2 regions of the Roseibium sp. RP-7 genome follow, and region 1 is predicted to be linked to the other one. Evidence: predicted binding sites of a transcription regulator. Region 1 holds the regulator's gene; the other holds the start of a gene.
The links. Region 1 encodes PhoB, which activates phosphate uptake and scavenging genes when phosphate is short. Its sites were predicted from a motif close to TGTCATNNANCTGTCAT; they were not measured.
Positions count from the first base shown of each region.

Region 2: ppk2 (polyphosphate kinase 2) is a predicted target of PhoB. The motif match lies at 3,882-3,898, and genes of this name have one in related genera.

Region 1 is NZ_JBRKQA010000001.1:1,167,913-1,175,898, reverse strand. Features, by position in the region: gene ACVDG9_RS05360 (GcrA family cell cycle regulator) at 369-905, shown strand; gene phoB (phosphate regulon transcriptional regulator PhoB) at 1,233-1,934, opposite strand; gene phoU (phosphate signaling complex protein PhoU) at 2,015-2,710, opposite strand; gene pstB (phosphate ABC transporter ATP-binding protein PstB) at 2,742-3,503, opposite strand; gene pstA (phosphate ABC transporter permease PstA) at 3,551-4,903, opposite strand; gene pstC (phosphate ABC transporter permease subunit PstC) at 4,903-6,372, opposite strand; gene ACVDG9_RS05330 (substrate-binding domain-containing protein) at 6,438-7,478, opposite strand; gene ACVDG9_RS05325 (substrate-binding domain-containing protein) at 7,833-7,986, opposite strand, start outside.
Region 2 is NZ_JBRKQA010000003.1:82,879-90,864, forward strand. Features, by position in the region: gene ACVDG9_RS23095 (GlxA family transcriptional regulator) at 1-534, opposite strand, end outside; gene ACVDG9_RS23100 (MBL fold metallo-hydrolase) at 631-1,470, shown strand; gene ACVDG9_RS23105 (Gfo/Idh/MocA family protein) at 1,605-2,612, opposite strand; gene ppk2 (polyphosphate kinase 2) at 2,876-3,784, opposite strand; gene ACVDG9_RS23115 (TetR/AcrR family transcriptional regulator) at 4,007-4,648, shown strand; gene ACVDG9_RS23120 (carboxyl transferase domain-containing protein) at 4,724-6,331, shown strand; gene ACVDG9_RS23125 (ASCH domain-containing protein) at 6,336-6,761, shown strand; gene ACVDG9_RS23130 (O-acetyl-ADP-ribose deacetylase) at 6,758-7,279, shown strand; gene ACVDG9_RS23135 (type 2 periplasmic-binding domain-containing protein) at 7,269-7,598, shown strand; gene ACVDG9_RS23140 (ATP-binding protein) at 7,602-7,986, shown strand, end outside.

The sequences.
Region 1 (7,986 bases):
GATGCCGAAGGGCCAAAACGCAACGTGCCGCCCCGATGAGGCGGCACGCAGCGGCTTTCTTATACACTGCCGGTACCATGCACTGTCAATGGAAATGGCGCACAAGACATTTCATGTGCCGCGGAGGGCGGATTTCATAAAATTCTCAATGACCTCGCCATAATTGGGGAAAAGTCGTTTCATCCCCAACTGGTTTGGGTCGAGTGGTTGCCTGACAAATTAACGTTATTGTAACCTCTCAGCAATCAGACACGAGATCTCGTGAGGCAAATCACCAAGAGGCACTAGATCTGCCAGCATTAAGCGTGCTTGCGCATGCTTAACACGGGGTTAATGGCCGCAGGACGGTCAAACTAAAGGGTGCGGCAATGAGTTGGACAAACGAACGAGTTGAGCTTCTCAAAAAGCTTTGGGGCGACGGCTTGAGCGCAAGCCAGATCGCAGGCGAACTGGGTGGTGTTACCCGTAACGCCGTGATCGGCAAGGTGCACCGCCTTGGCCTGTCCGGCCGCGCCAAGTCCACCTCTTCAAGCGCCAAGCCGCGCCGGCCGCGCACCGCAGCTCCTGCAACGGGTGCAGCGCCGAAGAAACCGACGACTTCACATCCGCAGTCGATCGGCGCGACGGCCCTGAAAGCAGACATCTCGCCTGCACCAGTGGTGGCCGCCAAGCCGCGCGTAGAGCCGATTGCAGAGCTCGTTCCGATCTCGCAGCGGGCTACCATCCTGACGCTGACCGAGCGGACCTGCAAATGGCCGATTGGCGACCCGGCGACCGACGACTTCTACTTCTGCGGCCGCCAGTCCGATGCCGGCGTCCCCTACTGCGCTCATCACTGCAAGATCGCGTATCAGCCGGTCGCCGACCGCCGCCGCGATCGCAAGACGATGGCTCAGGCAGGCTGATAGCCTCGCACCTAACCAATTCATGAGAAAGCCCGCCGATTTGGCGGGCTTTTTTTTGTTTGGGCCTTCCATTGACCAGATGCCCGACCCCGAACAGTGACCTCCCACGGCTTGTTCTCGGCACCGCTCCATGCCGTTTCCGTTCCATCAAAACATACCTTGTTTGACCGCTCCGCCACGACAGGGACCGAAGGATCAGCCCCGACACCGACACAACTGATGGGGTGGTCGCAGAAGAGAACCTTGCTCCGCGAAAGGCACATAACCGTTGAGAAACAAAAAGCCCGCTTGAAAGCGGGCTCCTTAATTCCATTCTGCAAGTTGCCCTCAGGCAGTGGCAGAGGTGAACTGGTCATTGAAGGCGTATCCGGCACCACGGACGGTACGGATAGGATCCTTTGCCTTGCCCTTGTTCAGAGCCTTGCGCAAGCGACCGACGTGAACATCGACAGTGCGTTCGTCCACGTAGACATCGTGACCCCAGACCCCATCCAGCAGTTGTTCGCGGGAGAAGACACGGCCAGGCGATGTCATCAGGAATTCCAGCAGGCGGAATTCCGTCGGCCCCAGGTGTATTTCCTTGGTGTTGCGGCGAACGCGGTGCGTTTCGCGATCCAGTTCGATATCGCCGGACCGCAACATGCTGGACACCACTTCCGGGCTTGCCCGGCGCAGGATGGCGCGCACGCGGGCCATCAATTCCGGTACCGAGAAGGGCTTGACCACGTAGTCGTCGGCACCGGTCGACAGGCCGCGGATGCGCTCTGCTTCCTCACCGCGTGCCGTCAGCATGATGACCGGCAGGCGTTCGGTATCCTCGCGCGCCCGCAGGCGGCGGCACAGTTCAATTCCGGACAGGCCCGGCAGCATCCAGTCGAGCAGCAACAGATCCGGCAGGCTTTCCCGCAGGCGGATTTCCGCCTCGTCACCCCGGACACAGGACTCGACCGAGTACCCTTCCGCTTCCAAATTGTATCTCAATAGAAGGCTGAGCGGTTCTTCGTCTTCAACGATGAGCACCTTCGGCATACATCTCGCTCCAATTACCGCAACCGGCGCCGAAGCGCCGGCCGTTAAGATCTTCTGCAAATCCGACGATTATCGGCGGGTCAGACCGCGCCTGTTTCGTCGACCTTTGCCCGGTCTTCCGGCAAACGCTCGCCCGTGACCATGTAGTAGACGTTCTCGGCGATGTTCGTCGCGTGATCGCCGATGCGCTCGATGTTCTTTGCGCAGAACAAGAGATGGACGCACTGGGTAATGACCCGCGGGTCTTCCATCATGTAGGTCAGGAGTTCGCGAAAGATCGACGTGTAGATCGCGTCGACTTCGGCGTCGGCTTCCTGAACCCGGCGGGCGGCTTCCGCATCCTTGCGGGCGTAGGCATCCAGCACCTGCTTGAGCTGCGAAAGAGCGAGTTCCGTCATGTGCTCCACACCGATCGCGAGCTTCTTGGACTGCAAGTCGCTGTCGATGGCGATGACGCGCTTGGCAACGTTCTTGGCAAGATCGCCAACACGCTCCAGGTCATTGGCAATGCGCGTTGCGGCGGTGATTTCACGCAGGTCCTGCCCCATCGGCTGGCGGCGGACGATCAGCTCGATCAGCTTCACTTCAAGTTCGTTGTAAAGGCTGTCCAGACGGACATCGCCCTTGATCGTCGCCTTGGCAAGCTCCAGATCCTGCGACACCAGAGCGGACACCGCATCGGCGAAAGCCTTTTCGGCAATACCACCCATTTCGGCAACCTTGCCGGCCATGGCCGTCAGTTCGTCATCGTAAGCCGAGACTGTATGTTCAGACATCCTGTGTCCCCTTCAGAAACCTAAAAAATGCTTAGCCGAAGCGGCCCGTAATATAGTCCTGCGTACGCTTGTCCTTCGGATTGGTAAAGATGTCCTCCGTCAGACCTTCCTCCACCAAAACACCCAGGTGAAAGAACGCGGTACGCTGAGACACACGGGCAGCCTGCTGCATCGAGTGGGTCACGATCACGATGGTGAAGTTTTCCCGCAGTTCGTCGATCAGCTCTTCCACCTTCGCGGTAGCGATGGGGTCGAGCGCCGAGCACGGTTCGTCCATCAGGATCACTTCCGGGCTGACGGCAATCGCACGGGCAATGCACAGACGCTGTTGCTGACCGCCCGACATGCCGGTGCCCGGCTCGTCCAGACGGTTCTTGACTTCTTCCCAAAGCCCGGCCTTCTGCAGGCTGGAGGCAACGATTTCATCAAGCTCGGACTTGTTGCGGGCCAGACCATGGATCCGCGGACCGTACGCAATGTTGTCGTAGATCGATTTGGGAAACGGGTTCGGCTTCTGGAAAACCATGCCGACCTTGGCGCGCAGCTGTACGGGATCGACCTTGGGATCGTAGATGTCCTCACCGTCGATCTTGATCGACCCTTCCACACGGCAGATGTCGATGGTGTCGTTCATGCGGTTGATCGTCCGCAGGAACGTCGACTTGCCACATCCGGAGGGACCGATGAAGGCAGTCACGGACCGCGGCTGGATCTCGATGTCCACGTCCTTGATGGCGTGGGTATCGCCATAATAGACCTGCACCTTGTTCGCGGAAATTTTGCTGTCGGTCATGGTTTTCGCCTGTTCAAAATTCGGCATCTCGTTCATCGGAGCAATCCTTACCAGCGGCGTTCAAACCTGCGGCGCAGGATGATAGCGATAATGTTCATGGTCATGAGGAAGACCAGCAGCACGATGATCCCGCCCCAAGCGCGTTCATAGAAAGCCGGGTCGGCGCGTTTCGCCCACTCGTAGATCTGGGCCGGCATGGCCGAGTTCGGAGAGAAGAAACCGGCAGCCACACCGTCCGGGAAATTGGAGGCGATGAAACCGACCATCCCGATCAGCAGCAGCGGAGCGGTTTCCCCAAGCGCCTGTGCCAGACCGATGATCGTGCCGGTCAGAATTCCAGGCATTGCCAGCGGCAGGACATGGTGGAAGATCGACTGCATCTTGGAGGCGCCAATACCAAGGGCCGCATCGCGGATGCTCGGCGGAACGGCCTTCAAGGAGGCGCGGGTGGAGATGATGATCGTGGGCAGTGTCATCAGCGTCAGCACCAGACCACCGACCAGTGGTGCGGATTGCGGCAGATGCATGAACTGGATGAACACCGCCAGACCGAGAATACCGAACACGATCGACGGAACGGCGGCCAGGTTGGAGATATTCACCTCGATCAGATCGGTGAACTTGTTCTGCGGAGCGAACTCTTCCAGGTAGATGGAAGCGGCCACGCCGATCGGCAGCGACAGGAACAGCACCACCAGCATCATGAACAGCGACCCGATCATGGACGCCCCGATGCCGGCCTGCTCCGGACGGCTGTCGGAAGCATCGGTTCCGGTGATGAAGGCCCAGTTGAAGCGTTTCTCCAGAATGCCGGCGGACTGCATCTGGTCAGCCAGATCCAGGTGTGCGGCATCCAGGTTCTTGTCTTCGGCAAGATCCTCGCGCTTGACGCGGCCCTTCAGGTAGCCGTCGACACGGGATGAGGCGATCAGCTCGAAGGTTACCGTCGTGCCGATCTTGTCCGGGTTGGCAAGTGCATAGTCACGAACCGTTGCGGCAGCCCCTGAGGAGAACAGCTTCTGCAGGTCCTTTGCCGACATGTCGGTGGTGATGTTGAGACCGGCAAGTTCCTTGGCAAAGGCGTCGTCAATGATGGCCCGATACTTGGAGGTCTTGACCACCGACTTTTCCGCTTCGGCAATCTGCTCCTGATTGAGCGGGACATCCACCTTCAGGAACGTCTGGCTGAAGGCGCCAAGGCCGTTGGACAGGATTGCCCACAACAGCGCGACGAGGAAGAACAGGCCGATGCCGATGGCAATGATGCCGTAGAGCTTGAAGCGCGCTTCAGCGGCGTTGCGCTTTCTGGTCAGCGGATCGAGTTCGAGGATCGACGTGGTCTTGTGCGGGGTCGGAGCACTGGTCTTGCCCGACGGTGGCGTAAGGGTCGTGTCGGTCATTAGTCGTACTGCTCCCGATATTTGCGCACGATGTAGAGCGCGACGATGTTGAGCCCCAGGGTCACGACGAACAGGGTCATGCCGAGTGCGAAGGCGACAAGGGCTTCCGGGGAGGCAAAGTCGGCGTCACCAGTGAGCTGGCTGACGATCTTCGCGGTCACGGTGGTCATCGCTTCGAGCGGGTTCATGCTGAGGCGGGCAGCTGCGCCGGCCCCCAGCACAACGATCATGGTTTCACCGATGGCGCGAGAGGCCGCCAGCAGGATGGCCCCGACGATCCCCGGCAGGGCCGCCGGCAGAATGACCTGCTTCACGGTTTCCGAATGGGTGGCACCAAGTCCGAGCGATCCGTCACGCATGGCCTGCGGCACAGCGTTGATGATGTCGTCGGAAAGCGAGCTGACGAAAGGGATCAGCATGATGCCCATGACAGCGCCCGCGGTGAACACCGAGGAAGCACCGGACATCCAGCTTACGCCAAGCGCACCGCCGGAGCCGAAGACGTTCATCAGAAGCGGGCCGACTGTCAGCAGCGCGAAGAGACCGTAAACGATGGTTGGAATACCGGCCAGGATCTCGAGCAGCGGCTTGGCGACGGCGCGTACGTGCGGCGTTGCATACTCAGACAGGTAGATGGCAGCGAACAGACCGATCGGTACGGCAACGGCAAGTGCGATCAGGGAGATATACATGGTCGCCCAGATCAGCGGCACGATCCCCAGCTCCGATCCACCGCCGAAGCTCGGCGCCCAGGTCAGGCCGAAGAAGAAATCAGCAGCCGGATAGAGCCGGAAGAACTCGACCGTGTTGAAGATCAGCGACAGCACGATGCCGACAGTCGTCAGGATGGCGATCGAGGCTGCTGCAATCAGGATATAGCGGACGGCCGTTTCCACGACGTTGCGGGCACGGAAATCCTTGTTGGTGCGCAAAACACCGACAGCGAAACCGATCAGGCCGACCGCCAGAACGCCGATTGTCCGCAACAGCAGGCCTGTACCCGAGATGCTGCGGTATGTCTGCGCGGCCCGCAATGTTTCGGCGGTCACTTCGGAACCGAGCGCGACACCTATCTCGCCGAGACGGCTGCGCACGTCGGTCAGATCGGTACGGATGGAAGACGCCATGTCGGCAGACATGGCGCCTTGAGAAACGGCAAGGTCGAGACCCTCGGCAACACGTACGACGTCGCTCATGACGAGGTCGAGCGAACTTGCGGCAATGGTCTCTTCGGAAATCTTGGAGGAAACCTGACTGTCAAGAATGATGGGCTGGAAGATCAGCCACGCAATGAGCAGCAGGAGGGCAGGAACCAGTATCGAAACAACGACGTTCCAGCCGTAATAACCAGGCAGGGAATGGAGCTCACGCACATCCCCTCCGGCAGAACTTAAGGCTTTTCCGCGGCCGACTATGTATCCGGCGACAGCCAGAACCAGCAGCGCAATAAGAATATATGGAAGTGACATAGGGCGACCCAACCGGCAAAGAAGAAAGAAAGGGCGGCCGAAGCCGCCCTTCCGGAAAGATGTGCTTAGTTGCCCATCGTTTCTTCGGCTTCGATGGAAGCCTGCGTAGCTGCAAGCTCCGGATCGGAAACCAGGCCATACTGGGCCAGCGGGCCGTCCGGGCCGGCGATTTCGTCAGAAACGAAGAACTGAGCGTATTCTTTCAGGCCCGGGATAACGCCGATGTGTGCCTTCTTGATGTAGAAGAACAGCGGACGGGAAACCGGGTACTCACCCTTGGCGATGGTTTCGGTGGACGGAGCGATACCGGCCATCGTTGCCACTTTGAGTTTGTCGGTGTTGTTCTCGTAGAACGCCAGGCCGAAAACGCCAACGCCGTTCGGGTTGGAGTCGATGCGAGCCAGGGTCTCGGTGTAGTCGCCGTCGATGTCGACCGACTTGCCGTCCGTGCGGACTGCGATGCAGGCGTCTTCAGCGTCGTCTTCGGACATGCCGCCGTCGATCATGGCTTTCAGAGCGCCGGATTCTTCACAGCCAACAGCCAGAACTTTTTCTTCGAACACTTCACGGGTGCCGTGCTTGGTGCCCGGGATGAAAGCAGCGATTTCCGCGTCCGGCAGGGAAGCGTCAACTTCGGACCACTTGGTGTACGGGTTGTCGACGATCTGACCGTCCTTCAGGACTTTCGGGGACAGAGCGTTGAACCACTGAACCTGGGTGAATTCGTTGAAAGCCGGGCCGTCTTTCTGGGAAGCGAACACGATGCCATCGTAGCCGATGCGAACTTCGATGATGTCTTTCACGCCAGCTTCGGCACAAGCCTTGATTTCCTTCTCGCGGATAGCGCGGGAAGCGTTTGCGATATCGATGGTGTTTTCGCCAACGCCGGTGCAGAACTTCTTCAGACCAGCAGAGGAGCCACCGGATTCAACGACCGGTGTCGGGAAATCGGTGTTTTCGCCGAATGCTTCAGCAACGATGGAAGCATAAGGAAGAACCGTGGAGGAACCAGCAATCTGCACCTGGTCGCGAGCCTGAGCCGAACCAACGAATGCAGTGGAAGCAACGGCAAGAGCAGTTGCGCTAACGAGGGTCGTAAATTTCACTTGACCACTCCCTTTGAATGTCAAGGTTTCTAGATGATCACCGCGCTTGGATGTGCACGAGCGATGCGGGGAACCTAGGCTCCACGGATGAGAGTTCTATGACAGTTCCTTTTCAGTTTTGTGACAATTTAAGATGCTGAAATTACTCAAGAAAACCTGTTCCTTGACGGTTTTATGTCGCAAAGGGTCACAAAAACCCGTCTCGAGGTGCACATGGTGCAGCTCTCGCTTGCCTCGGCAAAGCTGACAGGCATCCCTTTTATCCATCTGGCGAGCGTTATGCCTGATCAGGGAGGCTTTCAGGCACCTGCCGCAGCGGCCGAACGGGGTTTTGCATTGCCCGGCTCGGCTCGATCAGAGTTGCAAGGCCGGCAACGCCATTGCGTCGGTCGCCTCTTGCCTGCGTTTTTCGGCAGACAGGGGAATCAGTCCCTTGCTCGCCAGATACCCATCGTCGCCCCAGGCCTCTTCGCTGGTGAAGGCAGCCACATACTCCTCCATGCCAGGA
Region 2 (7,986 bases), on a different contig from region 1:
GCGGCGAAAGTCGACAATGAAATGCCGCGCCGTGGCAACGGCCACCGGGTACCCCAGAAACCGCTCGATGAGCGCCAGCGCAAGATCGACCCAGGCCATGAGGCCTCCGGCCGTGATCAGGTCGGAATATTCGATCAGCAGCCTGTCCGTATCGAGCCTGAGGTCCGGATAGGTTGCTGACAAACGCTGTTCCAGTCCCCAATGGGTCGTAACCTTGCGCCTCTCCGCCAGACCGGCCGCCGCAACGAATGTCAGCCCGGTACAAGCCGAACAAACAACAGCGCCGCGACCGTGCAAATGCTGGAGAAAAGCAGGAAGAGCCGGAACCTCTTCCAGACGGACCGTTCCTGCCGAGGGCGGCAGGACTACCGCGTCATATCGGTCCACTGCCGCGGAAAAATCTTCCAACAGATCCAGTTTCATCCCGGTATCGCTGATCCGCGCCGCATGGCCCAGAATATCCTGGAGCCCGTAGACAGCGGATTTCAGGGATCCCGGATAAGCGAGAATGGCGATCGACAGCGATTGGCCCATTTGGCTGGTTTAGCACATTCTTTGTCATTTGCGCCAATCGCCCCGAAAGATGCTCGAAGCTAGCTTTCTCCAAAGCACAAACACCTGGAGACCCCTATGCTCGGCACTCTCGATAAATTTGCATCCCGTCTTGCACTCGGCAACCTGACCGTCACGGCCCTGTCGGACGGCTATCTCGATATTCCCGCAGCCTATTTTTCCAACGTGACACAGACCGAACAGGACGCCGTCAGCCCGAGCACACGCTTTGGCGCCAATACCTGGTTGATTGAGACCGGCACCCGCAAGATCCTGGTCGACGCCGGTTCGAGCGAATATCTGAAGGAACGATTTCCGGCCAGCGGCACGCTGACATGGCAGGCTCCGGAAAAGACCGAAGAGCGCGCAGCGGTGACCGATATCGTCATTACCCACATGCATGCCGATCATATCGGCGGACTGTCACTGAACGGCAGCTGCCTCTTCCCGAATGCAGAGATCCACGTTCAGGCCGCCGAGTGGGACTTCTGGACCGACGAGGCCTTGCTGACCTCCGTACCGGAAGACAAACGGCCACTGGTGGGTCTCATTCAGGCGCTTGCGAAACCGGTCGGCAATCAGCTCCGGCTTCATCGCGGCGATACCGACCTCGGCGATGGCATCACCCTGCTTTCAGCGCCCGGCCACACCCCTGGCCATCAGGCCTTGCACCTTTCTTCAGGCAGCGAGGAAGCCATTCTGCTCGCGGATGTCGTGGTGTCCGATGCGCTGCAATTTGCCAATCCGGATGTCCGTTATGCGCTCGACAGCGACCCGGATCTGGCCGTGAAAACAAGAAGGGCTCTGTTCGACAGGCTGTCGGCAGACAGGATCCCTTTCGCCGCGACCCACCTGTCTACCGACAGGTTCGGATATCTGGAAACACGCGACAACGGGTTCGCTTTTGTGGAGATTTGAACACAAGGCGACTTTTCAACCACGCCAAGTCCTTTCGTGGCTGCGCAGGCCTTTGCCCCGCGGTCTCCTCAAAAAAACAGGTCCCGGCTCGAGGCCGGGACCTGGCTTTGCGGGAGGCAGGGTGTGCGAACGGCTTAGCCGATGCTGACCCAGCCATCCTTTTCGGCCGACGCGAAGATGGCGTCGAGGATCTTCATGTTCTGGACGGCATCTTCCGCGCCATAAGGAAGCGGCGCTTCACCGGTGATCGCCCGGCCAAACACGTCCGCCAGTTCGGCATATTGATCGCAAGGCGCGATGATATCCGACTGCATCGCCGCATCGCCGAGCAGCGAGCCGTCGTCAATCCGGATCTGAACAGCTTCGCCCTGCGGCGCGTTGAACGGGATGACGATTTCCAGCCGCTTCTTCGTACCGACCAGATGAATGCGCTGATAAGGCGTCAGCTGGGTCGAGACGGTGAAGTTGAGATGCCGGTTGTTGCCGAAGTCGAGCAGGGCACTGGTCATGCGGTCGGTGCCGAAGGCGGGATCCCGGTCGATAAGCGAAACGACCCGCTGCGGTTCGGCATCGAAGAAATACCGGCCGGCCAGCATCGTGTAGCAACCGATGTCGAGCAGCGCACCCCCACCGATATCCGCCTTGTTGCGGATGTTACCCGGGTCATCATTGTAGTAGCTGAAGAAGGTCTGGATCGCCTTCAGCTCCCCCAGATCGCCGGACCGCACGATCTCGCGCGCCTTGATCCACTGCGGGTGGGCCCGAACCATGAAGCCTTCGGCAACCAGCTTGTCCTTCGGCAACTCCAGAAGCTGCTTTGCCTCTTCGGCATTCAGCGCGACCGGCTTTTCGCAAAGCACGTGCTTGCCCGCGTTCACCGCCTGGATCGTCACGGGCACATGCATGTGGTTGGGCAGCGGATTGTAGATCGCGTCGATCTCCGGATCTGCGAGCAGCTCCTCGTATGATCCGTAGGCCTTCTCGATGCCGAGACCCTTCGCTGCTTCCTTTGCCCGGTCGAGATCTCGCGAAGCAATCGCATAGGCGGTGCCGGTCTTCGACCGCTGGATGCCCGGAATGACCTTATCAAGACCGATTTTCGCGGTCGAAACGATCCCCCACCTGATAGTCTTTTCCGTCATGCCGGCATCCTTCCCATGATTTTGAGGTACGCACGCCAGATGACATAAAACGATTTAACTCCGCAAGGGCAGAAAGGCCGGAGAAAGGCCTGCTCGCTGGTGAAAAGCTGATTTGAATCCGGCCTCATCGGCTGGACGCGGGCAGCAGTCACACCAACCTCGCCCTCCGGACAAGCGTAGCGGAGATCCGGGGAGACATCGAAGGTCTTTCACCGCGATTTCACACAGCAGCGCCGCGCCCGTGAAGGGAGCACTGTCCCGGCTCAGAATTTCTCCGGCACGTAGAGATGTTCCGGCAGGACCTTGCGCTCATAATCGGAATTGTAGACCCGTTCCGGCAGCTTGATCGGGTCGTGCGGGATATCTTCGTAAGGGATCATCGACAGGAGGTGGCTGATGCAGTTGAGGCGCGCCTGCTTCTTGTCGTTGCCTTCCACGATGAACCAGGGTGCTTCGGGAATATTGGTCCGCTCGAAGGTTTCTTCCTTGGCCTTGGTGTAATCCTCCCAGCGCACGCGGGATTCCAGGTCCATCGGTGACAGTTTCCACTGCTTCAGCGGATCGTGGATGCGCATCAGGAAGCGCAGCTGCTGTTCTTCATCCGTAATGGAGAACCAGTATTTGATCAGCCGCACGCCGGAGCGCACGATCATGCGTTCGAATTCCGGCACATCGTGGAAGAACTCCTCCACCTGGCTATCACTGGCAAAGCCCATGACGCGCTCGACGCCGGAGCGGTTGTACCAGGAGCGGTCGAACAGCACCATTTCGCCGGCGGCCGGCAGATGCGGCACGTAGCGCTGGAAGTACCACTGGGTCTTTTCACGGTCGGTTGGTGCCGGCAGCGCCACGACACGGGCGACACGCGGATTGAGCCTTTGCGCGATGCGCTTGATGACCCCGCCCTTGCCGGCAGCGTCGCGCCCCTCGAAGATGATCACGATCTTCTCACCGGTATGCTGCACCCAGTCCTGCAGCTTCACCAGTTCGGCCTGCAGACGCAGCAACTCGTGGAAATAGGTGTTCCGGTCGATGGTCGACTTGTGCTTCTTCGCGGAGATGAAGGCGAGATCCTTGGCGACGAGAAAATCGTCGATCTCCATCTCCAGCTCTTCGTCCAGGCTGTCTGCCCATTCCGCTTCAACCCAGGTTTTTGCACTTTCTTCGGTCATCAATCGGTTCCTTTGAAATACATCCCGGAGGTACGCCCAGGTTCGTCAGCGCATTCAACCGGACGCAGAATGCCCAAGGACTGTGAACAGGTTATCCATGAAAGTTTTTTGACAGTCGCGCCTGTTCCCCTGTCATTCTTTCTAGCAGCAACGCTTTCGCACTCAAATTACCCTTGCAAATGAACGAACGTTCATTTATTTTTTGCAATAGGGAGAAACAAGATGGCAAGTGCAGCCGCAAGACCGCAAAGCCGATCCAGAACGGGCGCGAAAGGCCAGGAGACTGCCGCACGTGTGCGCAAGGCAGCCCTGAAACGCTTTGCCGCCAACGGTTATGCCGCTGTCTCCATGCGCGAAATCGCCGCCGATGTCGGCGTTCAGCCAGGCGCGCTCTACAACCATTTTCCGACCAAGCAGGATATCCTGAAGGACCTGATGCTCGCCCACATGGGCGAACTCCTTGCTGCCTGGGACGAAGCGGCTTTTGCGGCTGACATGGACCCGCTGGAGCGTTTTGTCCGCTTCCACATCCGCTATCACCTGGAACGGGCGGACGAGGTGTTCATTTCCTACATGGAACTGCGCAATCTCGAACCGGACAACTTCGACATCGTCGAAGCCGAGCGCCGTCGCTACGAGGGCATCCTGACGGGTATTCTGGAAACCGGCTCCGCTGAAGGGCGCTACAGCGTCCGCGAACCGAGGGTCGCCACCCGCGCGATCATCGCCATGCTGACTGGCATTCCGAGCTGGTACCGCCAAGGCGGCCGCCTGTCGAAACTGGATATCGAAGAGATTTACCTGGACCTGGCGCGCAAGGCCGTTGCGCCGGGGAACCAACACATTCCGGCCCCTCAGGCGTGAAACCGGACGCGTGGGGAGCAAGCAACTGAACTCAATCGACCGTCCACAAGGTTGATCCAAGGGAGACCGGGTGACATGAGCATCCTGAAATCGAGCCTATCGCCGAGAAGCGAACAGTTTGCAGCAAACCGCGCCGCCCACGAAGCGGCCATGGACACCGTCAAGGCAGCAGCCCAGACAGCCCTGGACGGTGGTGGCGAGACCGCCCGACAGCGTCATGTGTCCCGCGGCAAGATCCTGCCGCGCGAACGCGTCTCCCGCCTGCTCGATCCCGGCTCACCCTTCCTGGAAGTCGGCATGCTGGCCGCCCACGAGATGTATGAGGGCGCTGCTCCCGCCGCCGGCATGATCGCGGGCATCGGCCGGGTTGAAGGCCGCGAGGTGATGATCCTCGCCAATGACGCCACCGTCAAAGGCGGCACCTATTATCCGATGTCGGTCAAGAAACACCTGCGCGCCCAGGAAATTGCCTCGGAAAACAATCTGCCCTGTATCTATCTGGTCGACAGCGGCGGCGCCAACCTGCCCAACCAGGACGAGGTCTTCCCGGACCGCGACCACTTTGGCCGCATCTTCTTCAACCAGGCCAACATGTCGGCAAAAGGCATCGCCCAGATCGCGGTCGTCATGGGCTCCTGCACCGCGGGCGGCGCTTATGTGCCGGCCATGTCGGACGAGACCATCATCGTCAAGAACCAGGGCACCATCTTCCTGGCCGGCCCGCCCCTGGTGAAGGCCGCCACCGGCGAGGAAGTATCTGCAGAAGATCTCGGCGGCGGCGATGTCCACACGCGCCTGTCCGGTGTTGCCGATCATCTTGCCCGCGACGATGCCCACGCACTGGCGCTCGCCCGCCGCGCCATCGCCAGCCTCAACCGCACCAAGACCCCATCCGTCGCGCTGCAGACGCCGGAAGACCCGCTCTACGATCCGGACGAAATCCTCGGTGTCGTTCCGGCCGATCTGAAAACGCCCTACGACATCCGCGAAGTGATCGCCCGCACCGTCGACGGATCGCGCTTCGATGAATTCAAGGCCCGCTACGGCACCACTCTGGTCTGCGGCTTCGCCCATATCCATGGCATGCCGGTTGGCATCATCGCCAACAACGGTGTTTTGTTTTCCGAAAGCGCGGTGAAAGGGGCCCACTTCGTCGAGCTCTGTTCCCAGCGCAAGGTTCCACTGGTGTTCCTGCAGAACATCACCGGCTTCATGGTCGGCCGCAAATATGAAAGCGGCGGCATTGCCAAGGACGGTGCCAAGCTGGTGACGGCGGTCGCCACCACCTCGGTCCCGAAGATCACCATGCTGGTGGGCGGCTCCTTCGGTGCCGGCAACTACGGCATGTGCGGCCGGGCCTATTCGCCGCGCTTCCTGTGGACCTGGCCCAATTCCCGCATTTCTGTCATGGGCGGCGAACAGGCCGCCGGCGTGCTTGCCACCGTCCGCCGCGACGGTATCGAGCGCAAGGGTGGCAGCTGGTCGGCGGATGAGGAAAAAACCTTCAAGCAACCGATCATCGATCAGTTCGAACAGCAGGGTCACCCGCTTTACGCGACTGCCCGGCTCTGGGACGATGGCATTGTCGACCCGCGCAAGACCCGGGACATTCTGGGCCTTTCCCTGTCGGCAGCCCTCAACGCCCCGATCGAAGACACGCGCTTCGGTCTCTTCAGGATGTGATCCGATGTCCATCGACGAGCTGAAAGCAAGATACCCCGGCGCCGAAACCTTCAAGTTCGGCGACAATGCGGACCTGTGTGCCCAGCTCATCGCCCTTGTCCGCGCCGGCAGGAAAACCGCCACATGCGGTGCCTTGCAGAGCTATGAGGACGGTGGTGAGGTCCTGCCCGTTCATGGACGGCGGGACATTGCACTGAACTGGGACGACACCCCCGCGCTGGTGATCGAAACACTGGAAGTGTCCGTCGTGCGCTTCTGCGATGTCGGGGAAGACTTCGCCCTGGCGGAAGGCGAGAATGATGACCTCGCCGGCTGGCGCAGGGACCATCAGGTCTTCTTTGAACGCAACGGCGGATTTGACCCGGAAATGGACCTTGTCTGCGAGCGCTTCAAGGTTGTTGAAGATCTGCAGCCGGAGCTCAAGCCATGAGCAGGATCGAGACACACATAGGCGACATCACCCGGCTCGACGCGGATGCCATCGTCAACGCGGCCAACTCGTCGCTGCTCGGCGGCGGCGGTGTCGACGGGGCGATCCACCGTGCGGCAGGTCCGGAGCTCCTGGCCGAATGCAGGACGCTTAACGGCTGTGAAACAGGCAACGCAAAGATCACCAGTGGCTACCGCCTGCCCGCCCGTCACGTCATCCACACGGTCGGCCCCGTCTGGAAAGGCGGCACGTCGGGCGAAGCGGACCTTCTTGCCTCCTGTTATGAAACCAGCCTGCGTCTTGCGGCAGAAACCGGCTGCAGAAGCATAGCCTTCCCGGCCATTTCCACCGGCATTTACGGCTATCCGGCCGGCAGCGCCGCGTCGATCGCGGTGGAAACTGTCAAACGGGTTCTGGAGGACCTGCCGAAAATCGAAACCGTCACACTGGTTGCCTTCGACGAGGCAAGCCATGCCCATCTTCTGGCAGCACTCGGGAGGAAACCTCATGAAGGGTGAAGTCCGCTCGATGGTGGAATGCGGCCCGGATATCGAAGCAGCGTTCCGTGACCAGCATCCCGACATACAGCTGACGCAGCCCCTGACGGCCATCCTGGTTGCGCTCGACGAAGGCAATATCGACAAGGGCGACACCCTCTCCGTCGGCGGCCTGAAGGTGAGCGTGCTGGCAACCGGACGAAGCGCACTCCTTGCCGACGGGAGCCGGAACTCCATCACGGTGTTCAGCGAGCTGCCCATACAACATATGCCGGATCTTGCTCCGGACCGAACTGCCGATACCCCCGGCGCACTAGTCACTCCCTGGGAGGAGAACTGAGAAATGTTCAAGAAGATCCTCATTGCCAACCGCGGCGAGATTGCCTGCCGGGTGATGGCAACGGCCAAGAAGCTCGGCATCAAGACCGTTGCGGTCTATTCCGATGCGGACGCCAGGGCCAAGCACGTTGCCATGGCCGACGAAGCTTTCCGTATTGGACCGGCACCGGTCTCGGAAAGCTATCTGAAGGCTGACAAGATCATCGAAGCCTGCAAGCTGAGTGGCGCCGAAGCCGTGCATCCGGGCTACGGCTTCCTGTCGGAAAATCCGGATTTCGTCGACGCCCTCGACAGGGCCGGCATAGCCTTCATCGGCCCGAGCGCCTCTTCCATCCGCGCCATGGGCCTGAAGGATGCCGCCAAGGCGCTGATGGAAAAGGCCGGCGTGC